Regions from separate parts of the Mycolicibacterium arabiense genome, predicted to be linked through region 3. Evidence: predicted binding sites of a transcription regulator. Region 3 holds the regulator's gene; each other region holds the start of a gene.
The links. The regulator LexA, encoded in region 3, represses DNA repair genes until DNA is damaged. The targets are predictions, from matches to a motif close to CGAACANNTGTTCG.
Positions count from the first base shown of each region.

Region 1: ruvC (crossover junction endodeoxyribonuclease RuvC) is a predicted target of LexA. The motif match lies at 3,000-3,013, and genes of this name have one in related genera.
Region 2: G6N61_RS16180 (HNH endonuclease signature motif containing protein) is a predicted target of LexA. The motif match lies at 2,652-2,665, and genes of this name have one in related genera.

Region 1 is NZ_AP022593.1:1,125,629-1,130,974, reverse strand. It holds gene G6N61_RS07040 (alpha/beta fold hydrolase) at 1-591, opposite strand, end outside; gene G6N61_RS07035 (TetR/AcrR family transcriptional regulator) at 655-1,317, shown strand; gene G6N61_RS07030 (mechanosensitive ion channel family protein) at 1,242-2,474, opposite strand; gene G6N61_RS07025 (hypothetical protein) at 2,613-2,936, shown strand; gene ruvC (crossover junction endodeoxyribonuclease RuvC) at 3,039-3,593, shown strand; gene ruvA (Holliday junction branch migration protein RuvA) at 3,590-4,177, shown strand; gene ruvB (Holliday junction branch migration DNA helicase RuvB) at 4,191-5,255, shown strand; gene G6N61_RS30540 (GGDEF domain-containing protein) at 5,280-5,346, opposite strand, start outside.
Region 2 is NZ_AP022593.1:3,004,934-3,010,279, forward strand. It holds gene G6N61_RS16165 (heterodisulfide reductase-related iron-sulfur binding cluster) at 1-556, shown strand, start outside; gene G6N61_RS16170 (pyridoxal phosphate-dependent aminotransferase) at 574-1,863, shown strand; gene G6N61_RS16175 (DUF4304 domain-containing protein) at 1,864-2,523, opposite strand; gene G6N61_RS16180 (HNH endonuclease signature motif containing protein) at 2,680-4,077, shown strand; gene G6N61_RS16185 (YibE/F family protein) at 4,121-5,341, shown strand.
Region 3 is NZ_AP022593.1:1,260,745-1,266,090, reverse strand. It holds gene G6N61_RS07725 (acyl-CoA dehydrogenase family protein) at 1-200, shown strand, start outside; gene G6N61_RS07720 (LGFP repeat-containing protein) at 360-2,510, shown strand; gene lexA (transcriptional repressor LexA) at 2,523-3,224, opposite strand; gene G6N61_RS07710 (LysM peptidoglycan-binding domain-containing protein) at 3,469-3,909, shown strand; gene nrdR (transcriptional regulator NrdR) at 4,005-4,469, shown strand; gene G6N61_RS07700 (PhzF family protein) at 4,486-5,184, opposite strand; gene G6N61_RS07695 (alpha/beta fold hydrolase) at 5,215-5,346, opposite strand, start outside.

The DNA of each region.
Region 1 (5,346 bases), 140 kb from region 3:
CTTCAGCAGGTCCCTGCGGATTCGCACGTCGGCGATGCCGGGGCCGGTCCACGCCTCCATCACGTCCTGGGGGATCGAGGTGGCGGCCATCATCCCGAACATGAAGAACCGGTTGCGCAGCCACGGGATCCGCATCTGAGTCAGCGCCAGCTTGACGGTGCCGGTGGTCCGGGTGGCCAGCCAGGTGACCTTGCCGGGAAAGCCGGGTGGGAAGTTCTCGAAGGCCTCCGACGGGCAGATCACCATGCGCGACACCCGCCCGTCCCGGCCGAGGTCGGTGAGGAACAGCGGGCCGCCCCAATCGGTCACCACGAGAGTGACGTCGTCGAGGTCGAGGGCGTCGAGGAAGTCGGCGACGATGCCGACCAGGCCCGGCATCGTGAGGTCTGCGTCGTCGCGCATCGGGATCCGGTGCCCGCCGATCGGCAGTACGGGCAGCAGGTAGCGGAACCCGGGCGGGAGGTGGTCGAGGGCGCGTGCCCAGACCGTGTCGTTCATCAGCAGCCCGTGCAGGAGGACCACGGGCGGGCCGTGCGGGTCACCCTCCTCGCGGTACTCGATGGTGCCTGCCGGGACGTCGATGGACTGCATTGGCCACTCCTGTAGAACGATGGTTCTAGAACGTATGCTCTAGTGTGGCGGTAGGAGGCGACGATGGCAAGGTCCACGCGGGAGACGATCCTGACGGCGGCGGCAGAACTGATGCGACACAAGGGGTATGCGGCGGTGGGGATGAAGGACGTCGTCAAGGCGTCCGGCGCGCCGATCGGCTCGCTGTACCACCACTTTCCCGGCGGGAAGGTGCAGATCGCCCGGGAGGCGCTCGTCAACGCGGGCATCGCGTACGGGATGCTGATCCCCACCCTCGTCGACCCGCACGACGACCTCGGCGAGGCGATCGAGGCGGTGTTCACCCAGGCCGCCGACGACATGGCCGCGACGGGGTTCGCCAACATGTGCCCCGTCGCCAGCGTCGCGGCCGAAGTGGCCGACACCATCGAGGAACTCCGCACGACGACCGCAGCGGTGTTCGACGGCTGGCTGGACGGGGGCACCGCCTACTTCGTCGAACGCGACGTGCCCCACGCCGCTGCCCGCGACGTCACCGTCGCGCTGGTCGGTGCCCTCGAGGGTGCCTTCGTCCTCGCACGCACGCTGCGCAGCACCGAACCGCTGCTGGTGGCGGGGCGAGTGCTGGCGCCTGCGTACCGCGGGCAGCGGCTACGTGACAGGGGGAGCGGTCAGCCGCGGCCGGAGGATCGGACCAGTTCGCCGTTCGACTCGGCCGAGCGGTCGTCGAAGTCCCGTGCACGCTGATCGGCCTCCGCGCTGCCCGAGAACAGCCCGGGCGCCGACTGGCGCGCGAACTCGGCGTCGACGGCGGGCCGGTCATCCGACTCCGGCGGCGTCGCAGCGGGTTCGATGCGCTGAATGGGAACCACACCGCCGGTGCGGCGCACCCAGTCGACCATGCCCTCGCGTACGGCACACCGGAGATCGAACAGCGCGCCGGCGTTCGGGGCGCTGACCACGATGCGAACCCGCACCACACCGCCGACGGCGTCGGTCACCTGCAGGACGCCGCTGCGGCCGTCCCACTGCTCGCTCGCGGCCAGTAGCCGGTCCAGTTCGGCGCGCATGTCGTCGAACGGCACGGAGAAGTCGACGTCGAACTCGACGGTGCCCATGATCTGAGTGGCGTTGCGCGTCCAGTTCTCGAACGGCGTGGTGGTGAAGTACGTGCAGGGCAGCACCAGTCGCCGCTCGTCCCAGAGGCGGACGACGACGTAGGTCAGCGTGATCTCCTCGATGCGGCCCCACCAGCGGCCCTCCTCGAGTTCGACGACGTCGCCGACGCGGATGGCACCGGAGAAGGCGATCTGCATGCCTGCGAACACCGCGCCCAGCGACGTCTGCGCCGCGAGGCCTGCGACCACCGACAGCACGCCCGCCGAGGCGAACAGCGTCGTCCCGATGTCGGAGAACTTGGGGAACGTCATGAGGATCGCCGCGACGCCCATCACGACGACGATGGCCGTGGCCAGCCGCTTGAGCACGGTGACCTGCGTCCGTATCCGGCGCCACCGCCGGTCGGCGTCGGTGATCTCGTCGTTGCCGCCGCCGTACAGTGCGATCGCCCGTCGTTCGGCGACCTCGACGAAGCTCGCCAGCAGCCACGTCAGCGTCGCGATCAGCAAGATGAGCAGGGTGTGGTCCACCCAGCCCCGCCACGGATCGGCAGGCGTCGAGGCCCGTTGCACCGCGACCGTCGCGGCGAACACGATCAGCGAAGCGCGCACCGGCAGGCGCGTCAGCTCGGCGATGTCGCACACCATCGCGCTGCGTCGACCCAGGCGTCCGACGACCCAGGTGAGGACCACCCCCGCGAGATATGCGAGCACCACGGCACCTGCGACCCAGGCGAGCGTGACGGCGAGATTCGTTGCGGAAGCGAGTTCGTTCTCGTCGGGCATCGTGTGAAAACAGCCTTAGGGGTTGGGATCGGGACCCGTTCGACGGTAGCGGCGCAAACCTCTGCCGTCACATCGCCATCGGTGTCCGAGTCGGTGATTGCCGCGCGAAAACCGTGCTTCGACAGGGAAGATGGCGCCGTGGCAGTCGTCGTATCCGATCCTGGCGGAGTGCAGTGGAGTGTGCGTCGGAAGTGGTGGCCGTTCTTCGGTGCCGACGACCTGTTCGACCTCTCGTTCATCGGACTGCTCGGCCTACTGCTGGTGCTGCCGCTGTTGGTCCTGTGGCCGTTCTGGCTGGCGACGAAGTTCCTCGGCGCCCGCTGGCGGATCATCGTCGAGCGCGACCACGCCGATGCGTCCACCGAGCTGGTCCGCGGCTGGCGCAGATCGCAGGCGCGGATCAACGACCTCGCGCTCGAGATCGCCCAGGGCAGGCATCAGTACGGGCGCTTCGTCCTCTGAACTGGTCCGCCGAACCGGGGCGCGTGTCGTACCCGATGCGCCGCGCGAGACCGACTACGCTCTCGAACAACTGTTCGGGGACGAGGCGCGTAGGAGAGTCGAGTGCGGGTGATGGGCGTGGATCCCGGCTTGACGCGATGCGGCCTGTCCATGATCGAGACCGGGCGCGGCCGCGACGTCGTCGCGCTCGACGTCGACGTGGTGCGCACGGCGGCCGACGAACCGCTGGCGCGCCGCCTCATGGCCATCAGCGACACCGTCGAACACTGGATGGACACCCACCTGCCCGACGTCATCGCGATCGAGCGGGTCTTCGCCCACCAGAACGCCAACACGGCGATGGGCACCGCGCAGGCAGGCGGTGTGATCGCCCTGGCTGCGGCCAAGCGTGAGATCGACGTGCACTTCCACACGCCCAGTGAGGTGAAGGCGGCGGTCACCGGCAACGGAAGGGCCGACAAGGCCCAGGTCACCGAGATGGTCACCAGAATCCTCAAGCTGCAATCCAAGCCGACCCCGGCCGACGCTGCCGACGCGCTGGCGCTGGCCATCTGTCACTGCTGGCGTGCGCCGATGATCGCGCGGATGGCCGCGGCGGAGGCGATGGCCGCCGAACAGAAGCGCAAGTATCAGGCCAAGCTGAAGGCAGTGCGATGATCGCCTCGGTACGTGGCGAGGTGCTCGACATCGCGCTCGACCACGCCGTCATCGAGGCCGCCGGGGTCGGATACAAGGTGATGACCACGCCGGCGACGCTCGCCACGCTGCGCAGAGGCACCGAGGCCAGGCTGATCACCGCGATGATCGTGCGAGAAGACTCGATGACGCTCTACGGGTTCGCCGATCCTGAGTCGCGGGACCTGTTCACCACACTGCTCGGGGTGTCGGGGGTTGGTCCGAAGATCGCACTGGCGACGCTCGCGGTGTACGACCCGCAGACGTTGCGTCAGGCCCTCGGCGATGGCGACGTCACCGCGCTGACGCGGGTGCCGGGAATCGGCAAGCGCGGCGCCGAACGGCTGGTGCTCGAACTCCGCGACAAGATCGGGCAGATGACGTCGGGTGCGGGAGCCGTGGTCGGCGGCCACGCCATCCGCGGCCCGGTCGTCGAGGCGCTCATCGGGCTGGGCTTCGCGGCCAAGCAGGCCGAGGAGGCCACCGACAAGGTGCTCGCCGAGGACCCGGACGCCACCACGCAGAGCGCGCTGCGGTCCGCGTTGTCGATGCTGGGCAAGAAGTAAGCGGTGAGGTGACGTGGGACGGTTCGAAGAAGACGAGGCGGCCGAGGACGAGAGAGACGTCTCGGCCGCACTGACCGTCGGCGAGGGCGACGTCGATGCCAGCCTGCGCCCGCGGACCCTGCGAGAGTTCATCGGTCAGCCCCGGGTGCGCGAGCAACTGCAACTGGTCCTCGAGGGCGCCAAGAACCGCGGCGGCACGCCCGACCACATCCTGCTTTCGGGACCGCCCGGCCTCGGCAAGACGTCGCTGGCCATGATCATCGCCGCCGAACTCGGTACGTCGCTGCGAGTTACGTCGGGGCCGGCGCTGGAACGCGCCGGGGACCTCGCGGCCATGCTGTCCAATCTCGTCGAGGGCGACGTGCTGTTCATCGACGAGATCCACCGCATCGCACGGCCCGCCGAGGAGATGCTGTACCTGGCGATGGAGGACTTCCGCGTCGACGTCGTCGTCGGCAAGGGGCCCGGCGCCACGTCGATACCGTTGGAGGTCGCGCCGTTCACACTGGTCGGCGCCACCACGCGTTCGGGCGCGCTGACCGGCCCGCTGCGCGACCGGTTCGGCTTCACGGCGCACATGGACTTCTACGATCCGATCGAACTCGAGCGGGTGCTCACCCGCTCGGCCGGCATCCTCGGCATCGAGGTCGGCGCCGACGCCGGTTCGGAGATCGCGCGGCGCTCGCGAGGCACGCCCCGCATCGCGAATCGGCTGCTGAGGCGGGTCCGCGACTACGCCGAGGTACGCGCCGACGGCGTCATCACCCGTGACATCGCCAAGCTCGCACTGGAGGTGTACGACGTCGACGAACTCGGCCTCGATCGGCTCGACCGCGCCGTGCTCTCCGCGCTGACCCGAAGCTTCGGCGGGGGACCGGTGGGAGTCTCGACGCTGGCCGTCGCCGTCGGCGAGGAGGCCACCACGGTCGAAGAGGTGTGCGAGCCGTTCCTGGTGCGCGCCGGGATGATCGCCCGCACGCCACGCGGCCGGGTCGCGACCAGTCAGGCCTGGCACCACCTCGGGATGACGCCGCCAGCTGGCGTCACCAGCCTGGGGCAGCCCGGCCTGTTCGAATGACGTTCGCCCGCAACCTGACTGGGCCTACAACTGCTTCGTGACCGCCGTCGCCGGCGCGGGAGTCGGGTTCACGATCTCCGGCGGCACCGCG
Region 2 (5,346 bases), 1.7 Mb from region 3:
GGCCGCTCCCGCAGCGGCATCCGCACCCACGACGACGTCGGCTCCCGCGGAGACACCCGCCGAGGCGGCACCTCAAGCCCCGGCCACCGAGACCGCAGAGCCGAAGCCCGCCGCCGCCAAGGGCGGACTGGGTCTGGCCGGTGGGATCAAGAAGCCAGGCGCCAAGAAGGCCGCTCCGGCACCCGCCGCCAGCGCTGCTCCTGCTGCACCCGCCGAGGCTCCTGCCGAGGCACCCGCCGCGGCGGCGGCCCCGGAGGCACCTGCGGAGCCGAAGCCGGCTGCCGCCAAGGGCGGACTCGGCCTCGCCGGTGGCATCAAGAAGCCGGGCCAGAAGAAGGCTGCCGCTCCCGCGGCGTCGGCTCCCGCGCCTGCTTCGGCACCCGAGCCGGAGCCTGCTTCGGATGCCGCGCCGGCACCCGAGCCCGAGTCTGCGCCTAAGCCGGAGTCAGCACCCGAGCCGAAAGCCGAAGAGTCACAGCCGGAACCGGCCAAGCCGTCGGTGCCGGTGAAGGGCCTCGGGCTGGCTCCTGGCGTACGTCGCCCCGGCAAGAAGTAGTCGCGCAGGCAAATTCACTGGACCGCGATGGGACGATGAGGGACGTGGGTATTCAACAGCTTCCGTGGCACACGGGGAACCAGCCACGGCAGCGCACGTTCACGCAGTCGTCCAAGCTGCAGGATGTCCTGTACGAGATCCGCGGTCCAGTACACGAACACGCGTCACGACTGGAGGCCGAAGGGCACCGGATCCTCAAGCTGAACATCGGCAACCCGGCGCCGTTCGGCTTCGAGGCGCCGGACGTGATCATGCGCGACATGATCCAGGCGCTGCCGAACGCGCAGGGGTACTCGGACTCGAAGGGCATCGTGAGCGCCCGCCGCGCGGTGTTCACCCGCTACGAATTGGTCGACGGCTTCCCGCGTTTCGACATCGACGACGTGTTCCTCGGCAACGGTGTCTCCGAGCTGATCACGATGACGCTGCAGGCGCTGCTCGACAACGGCGACCAGGTGCTCATTCCCGCGCCCGACTATCCGCTGTGGACGGCGTCGACCTCGCTGGCCGGCGGAACCCCGGTGCACTACCTGTGCGACGAGACCCAGGGGTGGCAGCCCGACATCGCCGACCTCGAGTCGAAGATCACCGAACGCACGAAGGCGCTCGTCGTGATCAACCCGAACAACCCGACCGGCGCGGTGTACGGCCGCGAAGTCCTCGAGCAGATGGTGGAACTCGCCCGCAAGCACCAGCTCCTGCTGCTCGCCGACGAGATCTACGACAAGATCCTCTACGAGGACGCCAAGCACATCAGCCTGGCCACGCTCGCCCCCGATCTGCTGACGCTGACGTTCAACGGTCTCTCGAAGGCCTACCGGGTGGCTGGCTACCGGTCCGGGTGGCTGGTGATCACCGGACCCAAGGAGCACGCGTCGAGCTTCCTCGAGGGCATCAACCTGCTGTCGAACATGCGGCTGTGCCCGAACGTGCCCGCGCAGTACGCCATTCAGGTGGCGCTCGGCGGTCATCAGAGCATCGACGACCTGGTGTTGCCTGGCGGTCGGCTGCTCGAACAGCGCGACGTCGCCTGGAACAAGCTCAACGAGATCCCAGGGGTGTCCTGCGTGAAACCCGGGGGCGCGCTGTACGCGTTCCCTCGCCTGGACCCCGAAGTCCACGACATCCACGACGACGAGCAACTGGTCCTCGACCTCCTGCTGCAGGAGAAGATCCTGGTCGTGCAGGGCACCGGGTTCAACTGGCCCGCCCCCGACCACCTGCGCATCGTGACGCTGCCATGGGCACGCGATCTCGCCAACGCCATCGAGCGGCTCGGCAACTTCTTGGCGTCCTACCGCCAGTAGTCAACGAGCCACCGGGTCCAGGACACCCCTTTCGACCAACGTCTGCGCGCACGCTCCAGACACCCAGCTGATCTCGCGATTGAAGTTCGCCCAGCGTTCCTGGTGGCCGAAGTGGTCTCGGAGTACACCGACGTAGCCGGCCAGTGCCTCGACGTCCTCTACGGCGGCGAGATAACAGCACGTCCTCTCGTAGGCGATGAGGAGGTTGTTCGTCGTCGCATACTCCACGAGCGTTGCCGTGCAATCGAATCCTTCGATGACGGCGACCACCATTTCGAGGCCTTCTCGAAGTGCAGCTGCGAACTCCTTCATATTGGTGTCGCGGTCGAATCGGGGTTCATAGGGCAGGTCTGGCACCACCGACTCCCAGCGGCGGTCGAACAGGAAGCCAATCGGGGGCTGCGGGCATGGGCCCGGCCACACCTCGTCGACCTCGCGGGAGCCGACGCCGACGTTGACGAAGAACCCGTGCCACGAGTACACGTCGTTGTGCCAGTCGTTCTGAAACCCGATTACGTCGTAGATGGGCCCGCGGTATCTGACGAACTTCGTCCCGTGCTGGGTGAAGCCCATCGAGCCGAGGAACGGGCCGACTCCTTCCGAGAGCAGGAGGTCGAATTGCGGCCTCAGCGGTGTGTTTTCATCGTCGAGATCGCGCACTCGCGGCTCCTTTCGAGCGGCCCACGAATCTCGCGGCCCATCCCAAAGGCTATGTCGCGCACACGCCATGGTGCGGATCCATCCACAGTCACCGATTCATCCACAGGATTCGCGATCACCCGGGCATTCGAACACGTGTTCGAGTAAAGTGGGGGCATGACCGCAGCTCGCCCGTTCTTGTTCGCCGACGCGGCGCGGGATCGGGTTCGGGCGGACCTCGACGCGATCGACGCAGCGATGGATCGGCTTCGGGAGACGTCGACGGACATGGTGGGCAACGCCTTTCGCGTAGAGATCACCGAACGCCTCGAGTACCACAACCGGCTCAACCGCGGCCTGTCCTATCGCATGTTCGCCGAAATGGCCGACCCACCCGACGGCGACGACCGTCTTCCCGGCAGCCCCGGAGTGCGACTGCGCGACACACTCGCCCGTCGACTGCGCCTCGTACCCAAGGAAGTGTCTCGCCGGTTCAAGGTGGCCGCCCGCGTGAGCCCGCGTCGGTCACTCACCGGCGACACCATTCCCGCAGAACTACCCGCACTGGCCGAGGCCATCGAGGCCGGCGCCGTCGGCGAGGACCACATCGCCAAGGTGTGCGACGCCATCGACGCACTACCCCAGATCGCCGCGGCCGAGATGGCCGCCGTCGAAAGCACCCTCGTCGAGCACGCCCGCCAACAAGACTCGGCCTTCGTCGCGGAGGTCGGCAAGCGCATCGCCGACACCATCAATCCCGACGGCATCTTCAACGACCAGGACCGCGCTAGACGCCGCTGCCTGAAGCTCGGTCGACAGGGCCCCGACGGTATGAGCAAGCTCAGCGGGAACGTCGACCCCGAAACCCGTGCCCTGCTCGAAGCAACGGGGGCTGCGGTCCGCCCCGGCCACCATGTGCCCGGCACCGACGCCACCGTCGTCGACGCCGCCACCGACGGCCGCACCGACTCCCAACGCATGCATGACGCCCTGAAACTGGGACTGCGCGCCGGCCTGAAATCCGGCGCACTCGGCACCCACCGCGGCATCCCGGTCACCGTCATCGCGACCACCACGGTCGCCGACCTCGAGCAAGCCGCTCATGCGATGACCGACCCCGACGTCCCGATGCCACGGCCTGCCCGCACCGGCGGCGGTTCGATGCTGCCGATGCGCGACCTCATCCGCATGGCTGCCAACAGCATTCACTACCTGTGCGTGTTCGACGGTCACTCCGACCGGCCGCTATATCTGGCGCGCAGCACCCGCATCGCCACCGTCGACCAGCGCATCGTGTGCCACGCCCGAGATCAGGGATGCACCCGGCCCGGCTGCACCGCCGCTGGCTATTACTGCGAAGTCCACCACGCGCCGGACTGGGACCCCGACGGCCGCACCGACGCCGATTGCCTCTACTTCGCCTGCCCACGCGACCACGCTTTGGTCACGCGCGGCCATGCCACCACCACCGTGACCGATGACGGGCGTTTGGCCTGGTCGGTTGGTGGCGCCCCGCCCGAGGTCAACCCCCTCCACCGCGATTCGGACCTCCACCCGAGGCCCGACGACCGGTGACGGCTCTCGCCCTGCGCCCAACCACCACCTCTACCCTGACCGGGTGGCCCATTCGCACTCGCACTCGCTTCCATCCGGGCCGGCTCCGCTGGGACCGCTGGCGGCCAGGATCGTCGTCGGCCTGCTGATCGCGATCGGACTGACCACCATCGTCGGCGCGGCCCTGCTGTGGCCCAGCCAGCAGAAGGTCGACATCCCCCTGCCCTTCCAGAACGCGGCGGGCGGCGCCGTCACCACCGAGGCGGGCCACGTCCTCTCGAGCGGGCTGGCGGACTGCGGCAGCCCGTCTGCGGGCGCCGTGCTCACGTCCGACCCGACGATGGCCCCGCCCGGCGGCGGGCAGTGCGTCCAATCGCTCGTCGAGATCGACTCCGGCCCCAACAAGGGCGCCAACACCGTGCTCGAGTTCAGCGGCGGGCCGGGGCAGCCGCAGCTGCTCGTCGGCGACGATCTGCGGCTCAGCAGGCAGGTCGATCAGAACGGTGCGACCACCTACTCGTTCTACGACTTCGAACGGTCGTGGGCGCTCGTCGCACTGGCCGCGGTGTTCGCGGTGGTGGTCGTGGCCGTCGCCCGTTGGCGGGGACTGCGGGCGATGGTGGGCATCGTCGTGGCCTTCGCCGTGCTGGTCGTCTTCCTGCTGCCCGCGTTGCGCGACGGTGCACCCGCGGTGCCGGTGTCACTGGTCGCGTCGTCGGTCATCCTCTACGCCGTCATCTATCTCGCGCACGGCGTGAGCCTGCGCACCAGCGCCGCGCTGCTCGGAACCCTCGCCTCGCTGCTCCTCGCGGGGGTCCTGTCCTGGGGCGCAATCGAACTCGCGCATCTCACCGGCCTCTCGGAGGATCAGAACAACGAGGTGGCCGCCTATCTGGGCGGCGTATCGATCACCGGACTCCTGTTGGCCGGGTTCATCATCGGCTCGCTCGGCGTGCTGAACGACGTCACGGTCACCCAGGCGTCGACGGCCTTCGAACTCGCCGAGACGGGCGCCAACCGGCGCACCATCTTCACCGGCGCCATGCGCGTCGGCCGCGATCACATCGCCAGCACCGTCTACACCCTGGTCCTGGCATACGCGGGCAGCGCACTGCCGCTGCTGCTGTTGTTCAGCGTGGCGAACCGGTCGCTGGGCGACGTGCTGACCAGCGAGAGCGTGGCCATCGAGATCGCGCGATCGGCGGTCGGCGGCATCGCGCTGGCGCTGTCGGTGCCACTGACCACGGGCATCGCCGCGATCCTCGCTACGCCGCAGCGCGCCTGACCTCA
Region 3 (5,346 bases):
AGCAGGCCGCCATGGCCAAGTGGTACGCCACCGAGACCCAGGTGCGTCTCAACGACCGCTGCCTGCAGCTGCACGGTGGCTACGGCTACATGCGCGAATACCCCGTGGCCAGGGCATTCCTCGACGCCAGGATCCAGACGATTTACGGCGGAACCACCGAGATCATGAAGGAGATCATCGGCCGCAGCATGGGCGTCTGAGGCACCCGGCGGGCCCGCGCGCTGGACGTCGATTGGGTACCGGTCGCGCGACACTTGCCCGCAGACGCTTGGATATCCCTCAAGATGGACGTCGTCTGACGCAGAGTTGACGGACGCGATACTTCGAGGGAACCCCCGAGCGGGTCGCGGGGAGGACGGATGACTGTGCTGCACACCCTGCTCGGCAGGCTCATGGGGCGAGCCGGCGTCGCGCTCGTGATGGCGCTTGCCGTCATCGCGTTCGCGCCGGGGATCCAGATCGCGTCGGCGTCACCCGAGGGCGATGCCGACGTGGCGATGACGCAGGCGTGGGAGGCAGGCGGCGGTCCGACCGGTGCACTGGGCCCCAAGGACGGCGGCGTGTACGCCGTCGGCTCGGGCTTCGGGCAGAACTTCGCCAGCGGCAGGATCTACTTCACCCCCGAGACCGGCGCGCGGATCATGCAGGGCGCAATCCTCGAGAAGTACCTGTCGCTCGGCGGCCCCGGCGACGGCGACCTCGGTTTCCCCAACATCGACGAAGGCGCGGGACGCGCGCCCAACAGCCGCAACACGACGTTCAGCGCGGCGGACAATCCGGTGATCTTCTGGACGCCCGACACCGGCGCCCACGTGGTACGCGGGGCGATCAACGCGGCGTGGGACCGGCTCGGCGGGTCCGCGGGCACCCTCGGCGTCCCAACCGAGGACGAGGTCTACCGCGGGAACGTGGTGTCGCAGACCTTCACCGGCGGCCAGATCTCGTGGGACCGCAGCACCAAGACGTTCACCACCACCCCGCCCGAACTGGCCGCGCAGCTCCAGGGTCTCGAGATCCCGGGCAACGCGAACACCGAGATCGACGCCGCCCGACGCGCCGCCGGTGGACCGCTCGGACCGCTGGGCGCGGCCGAGGGTCCGCCCGAGCCCGTGGGCGACGACGGTCTCCAGCAGACCTTCGCCGGGGGCAAGATCTTCTACAGCCCCGCGACCGGAGCCACCGTCATCACCGGCCAGCTGCTCGCCAAGTACGAGAGCGTCGGCGGACCCGAGAGCGACCTGGGCTTCCCGAAGGCCAACGAGGCCGACGGCGGCCTGGCACCGGCGAGCAGGGTCGCCTCCTTCACCGCGGAGGACGGCCCGGTCATCTTCTGGACCCCCGACTTCGGTGCCGTCATCGTCCGCGGTGCGATGAACGCGGCCTGGGCGAAGCTCGGCGGCGCCACCGGCGAACTGGGCGCACCCACCGCCGACCAGACCGAGGACGGCGACGTCGTCACCCAGAAGTTCGCCAACGGCGCGATCTCCTGGAACCGGTCCACCGGCGAGTTCACCACCGAACCGACGAACCTGGCGGCGGGCCTGGCCGGTCTCGAGGTGCCGGGCCAGGGCGCACCGCAGGCGCCACAGGCCGCTGACTCCGACGCCGAGGGCGCACAACCCTGGTACCAGAAGTACTGGTGGGCACTGGCCGTCATCCCCGTCCTGTTGCTCATCGCCGCGATCGTGGCGGCCGTGGTGCGGCGCCGCACCGACGACCGCGAGCCGTTGAACCACTTCGACGAATACGACGACTTCGACGACGACGGGGACTTCGAGTCCGGTCCGATGCCCGCCGCCGACGACCGGCCAGCCGTCGGCCAGCCGCCGAACGTTCCGTTGAGCGCCTGGGCGATGACGGTCGACGACGACCAGCCCTCGGGGCCCGGGAGCGTGCCGGGGAGCGGCGCGTTCCCGGCCAACTTCGCCGAGGACCAGGACGCCATCGACACGGCCCCCACGCGCGTGATCACTGCCGAGGACGTGGCCCGGTCCGACGGCACGGGCGACGACGTCGGCGATGGCGCGGCGGCGGCCGCAGCCCCGGGCACCTCGTCACCGGATGGCACGACTCCGGACGACAGGACTCTGGAGGACGAGACACCGGACGAGGTCATTCCGAACGACACGTCCGACGACGTGTTGGCTGACGGCGCGGGGAGCGAGCGGACGTCGGCGCTCACGGGCATCGATCCCTTCGCGTCGGCTTCGGAGTACCGGCACTCGTCGTTCGACGATCCCGAGACGACGGCGCTCGCAACGGAACCGGCCAGCGGACCGCCCAGTGGCCGGCACGCCGCGATCTCGATGGAGGAGTCCGCGCCTGCGCAGACGTCGATGCGACTGGCCCTCGACAGCCCGTTCGACGCTCCCGACGGCTACCCGATCAAGGCCGACACCAAGACCGGCCTCTACTGGCTGCCGGGCAGCGGGGAGTACGACCGGGTGCGCGCCGAGATCTGGTTCGCCAGTGAAGAATTCGCGCTCACCAACGGATTCACTCGAGGCTGACCGTCAGAGTCGTCAGATCTTGCGGATGACCGTGACGACCTTGCCGAGCACCTGGGCGTCGTTGCCCGGGATCGGATCGAACGCCGGGTTGTGCGGCATCAGCCACACCTGACCGCGGGTGCGCTTAAAGGTCTTCACCGTCGCCTCGCCGTCGATCATGGCCGCGACGATGTCGCCGTTGTCGGCGACGTTCTGCTGACGGACGACCACCCAGTCCCCGTCGCAGATCGCGGCGTCGACCATCGATTCGCCGACGACCTTGAGCAGGAACAGCGAGCCCTCGCCGACCAGCTCGCGCGGCAGTGGGAAGACGTCCTCGACCGCCTGCTCGGCGAGGATGGGTCCGCCCGCGGCGATCCGACCCAGCACCGGCACGTAGGTGGGCTCGGGCAGTGAGTCCGAACCCGCGACGTCGGTGGCGACGATCGGAGTGACGTTGTCGTCGGAGCCGCGCACGTCGACGGCACGCGGACGGTTCGGGTCGCGGCGCAGGTAGCCCTTGCGCTCCAGCGTGCGCAACTGGTGCGCGACCGACGACGTCGACGTCAGGCCGACCGCGTCGCCGATCTCGCGGATGCTCGGGGGATAACCGCGGGTGGTCACTGAGTTTCGAATCATGTCGAGGATGGTGCGCTGTCGCTCGGTCAAGGCGGCGTCCACACCCGTTGGGCGACGTGCCTCGCTGCCGTCTTGCGTGTCGCTGCTGTCACTCATGGCGCCAAATCTAGTCCGGACCGGAGCGTTTTTCAAACATGTGTTCGAGCGTGTCGCGCTAGGGTTCGCGGCGCAGGACTGGAGCGCAGCGACCGGGGATCGACCCGATCCGACCTGTCGGTGCCCACCGATATCGTTTGCAACAGTTCGATCACATGTTCTAGTCATCGAACACCTGAGCGATTATGGTTCGAACACAGTAGCGAACGACCGGCACTGCACGACAGGACGAAAGGCGCCAGAGATGACCATCATCACGCGGGAGTACCCCACCGAAATCGTTGCCCGCCCCGTGCGGCCGCGCCCCGACGTGCGGCGCGGTCCGCAGCGCCGCAGGCCGGCCAACGAGCCGCTGCGGTACCGCGGCACCGGCGTGCTGATGTCGCGGGCGTCCAACCGCCGCAAGCCGATCACGCCCGCCACCACGGTGCTGTTGGCGTTGGTGGCTGCTGCGATCACGGTGTGGCTCGGGTTGGTCGCGCAGTTCGGCGCGCCTGCTGAGACGCCCGCGCCGGGTCAGCTGGCAGTCGTCCAGGTGCAGACGGGGGAGTCGCTGCAACAGCTCGCCCAGCGCGTCGCACCCGACGCGCCCGTCGCCGCGGTCGTCGACCAGATCCGCGAACTGAACGAACTCTCCTCCGCCGGCGTCGACGCCGGACAGACGCTGATCGCGCCCGTCGCCTGATCCGCGCCATGCGCCGTGATTTCCGCTGCCGTCAATCGGTACGCTCGTATGTGGCCGGGGCGCCCGGACTCGACATACGCGGCGAAGGAGCGGTTGTGCACTGTCCGTTCTGTCGTCATCCCGACTCGCGGGTCGTCGACTCTCGCGAGGCCGACGAGGGCCAGGCGATCCGCAGGCGCCGGTCGTGCCCCGAGTGTGGCAAGAGGTTCACCACGGTCGAGACGGCGGTGCTGGCAGTGGTCAAGCGCAGCGGCGTCACCGAGCCGTTCAGCCGCGAGAAGGTCATCAAGGGCGTGCGGCGCGCATGCCAGGGCCGCGACGTCGACGACGACGCGCTGAACGTCCTTGCGCAGAAGGTGGAGGACGCCGTGCGTTCCACCGGATCGCCCGAAGTGCCCAGCAACGAGGTCGGCCTCGCGATCCTGGGGCCGCTGCGCGACCTCGACGAAGTCGCCTACCTGCGCTTCGCCTCCGTCTACCGATCGTTCTCCTCCGCCGAGGACTTCGAACGCGAGATCGAGGCGCTGCGGGCCCACCGACAGGTCGCCTCGCCGAGCTGACCCGCTCCGCTCGCCGCTAGTCGATCTGCCTGACGCCGTCGTCGACCACCCGGCCGGCCACCTTGACCCAACCCTCGGGATCCCACCAGGTGCGGATCTGCGAACCCTCGCCCTGGGTGATCAGCAGATCGCGGCTCAGGTGGTCGGTGATGCGCACCGCCGCCGCCCCCGTCGCCTCGTCCTCCGGAATGCCGAGGACGCTGGCGAACATCCTCGACCGGATGGTTCCCGCCTCTCGGTCGACCCAGGCCCACAGGTAGTGCTTCACGTCATCGGTGTAGTCCTCGGGGTCGGCGGCGAGCACCTCGTCCACCGACGCAAGATCGTAGATCGAGAAGTCCGGCGCCCAGTCCGACCGGGCCCGCACGACCGCGAACTCGCCGTCCGGTCCGTCGTCGTAGGACACCCCGACGATGCCCGCCGGCACCTGCAGGGTGCGTACCGGGGTGCCCTGGCGCTTCAGCCACCACGCCGCGCCGACCGTGGGATGGCCCGCGAACGGCAGTTCCGTTGTGGGCGTGAAGATGTGCGCCCGCGCTGTTGCCTCGCCCGCGGCAGGGAGGTCGATGAATATCGTCTCGCTGTAGCCGAGTTCGGTCGCGATGGCCTGTCGGTCCGACGGCTCCGCCGCCGAGGCGTCCACCACGCCCAGAGGATTGCCGTAGTTCCCGTCGGAGTCGGTGAACACACGCAGCACGGTCACGTCGATCGCCATGCTCTCGATGCTACGACGTTTCGAAGCGCCTCAGGTGGCGCTGCGTTCGTCGGCGCCCATCGCGTCAAGCACCGCGACACGGGTGCCCACCGACCCGGTGATGGTCTGCTCGCTGATGCCGGCGCGCAGCAGGTTGCGCAGCAGATCCTGGTCGTACACGGC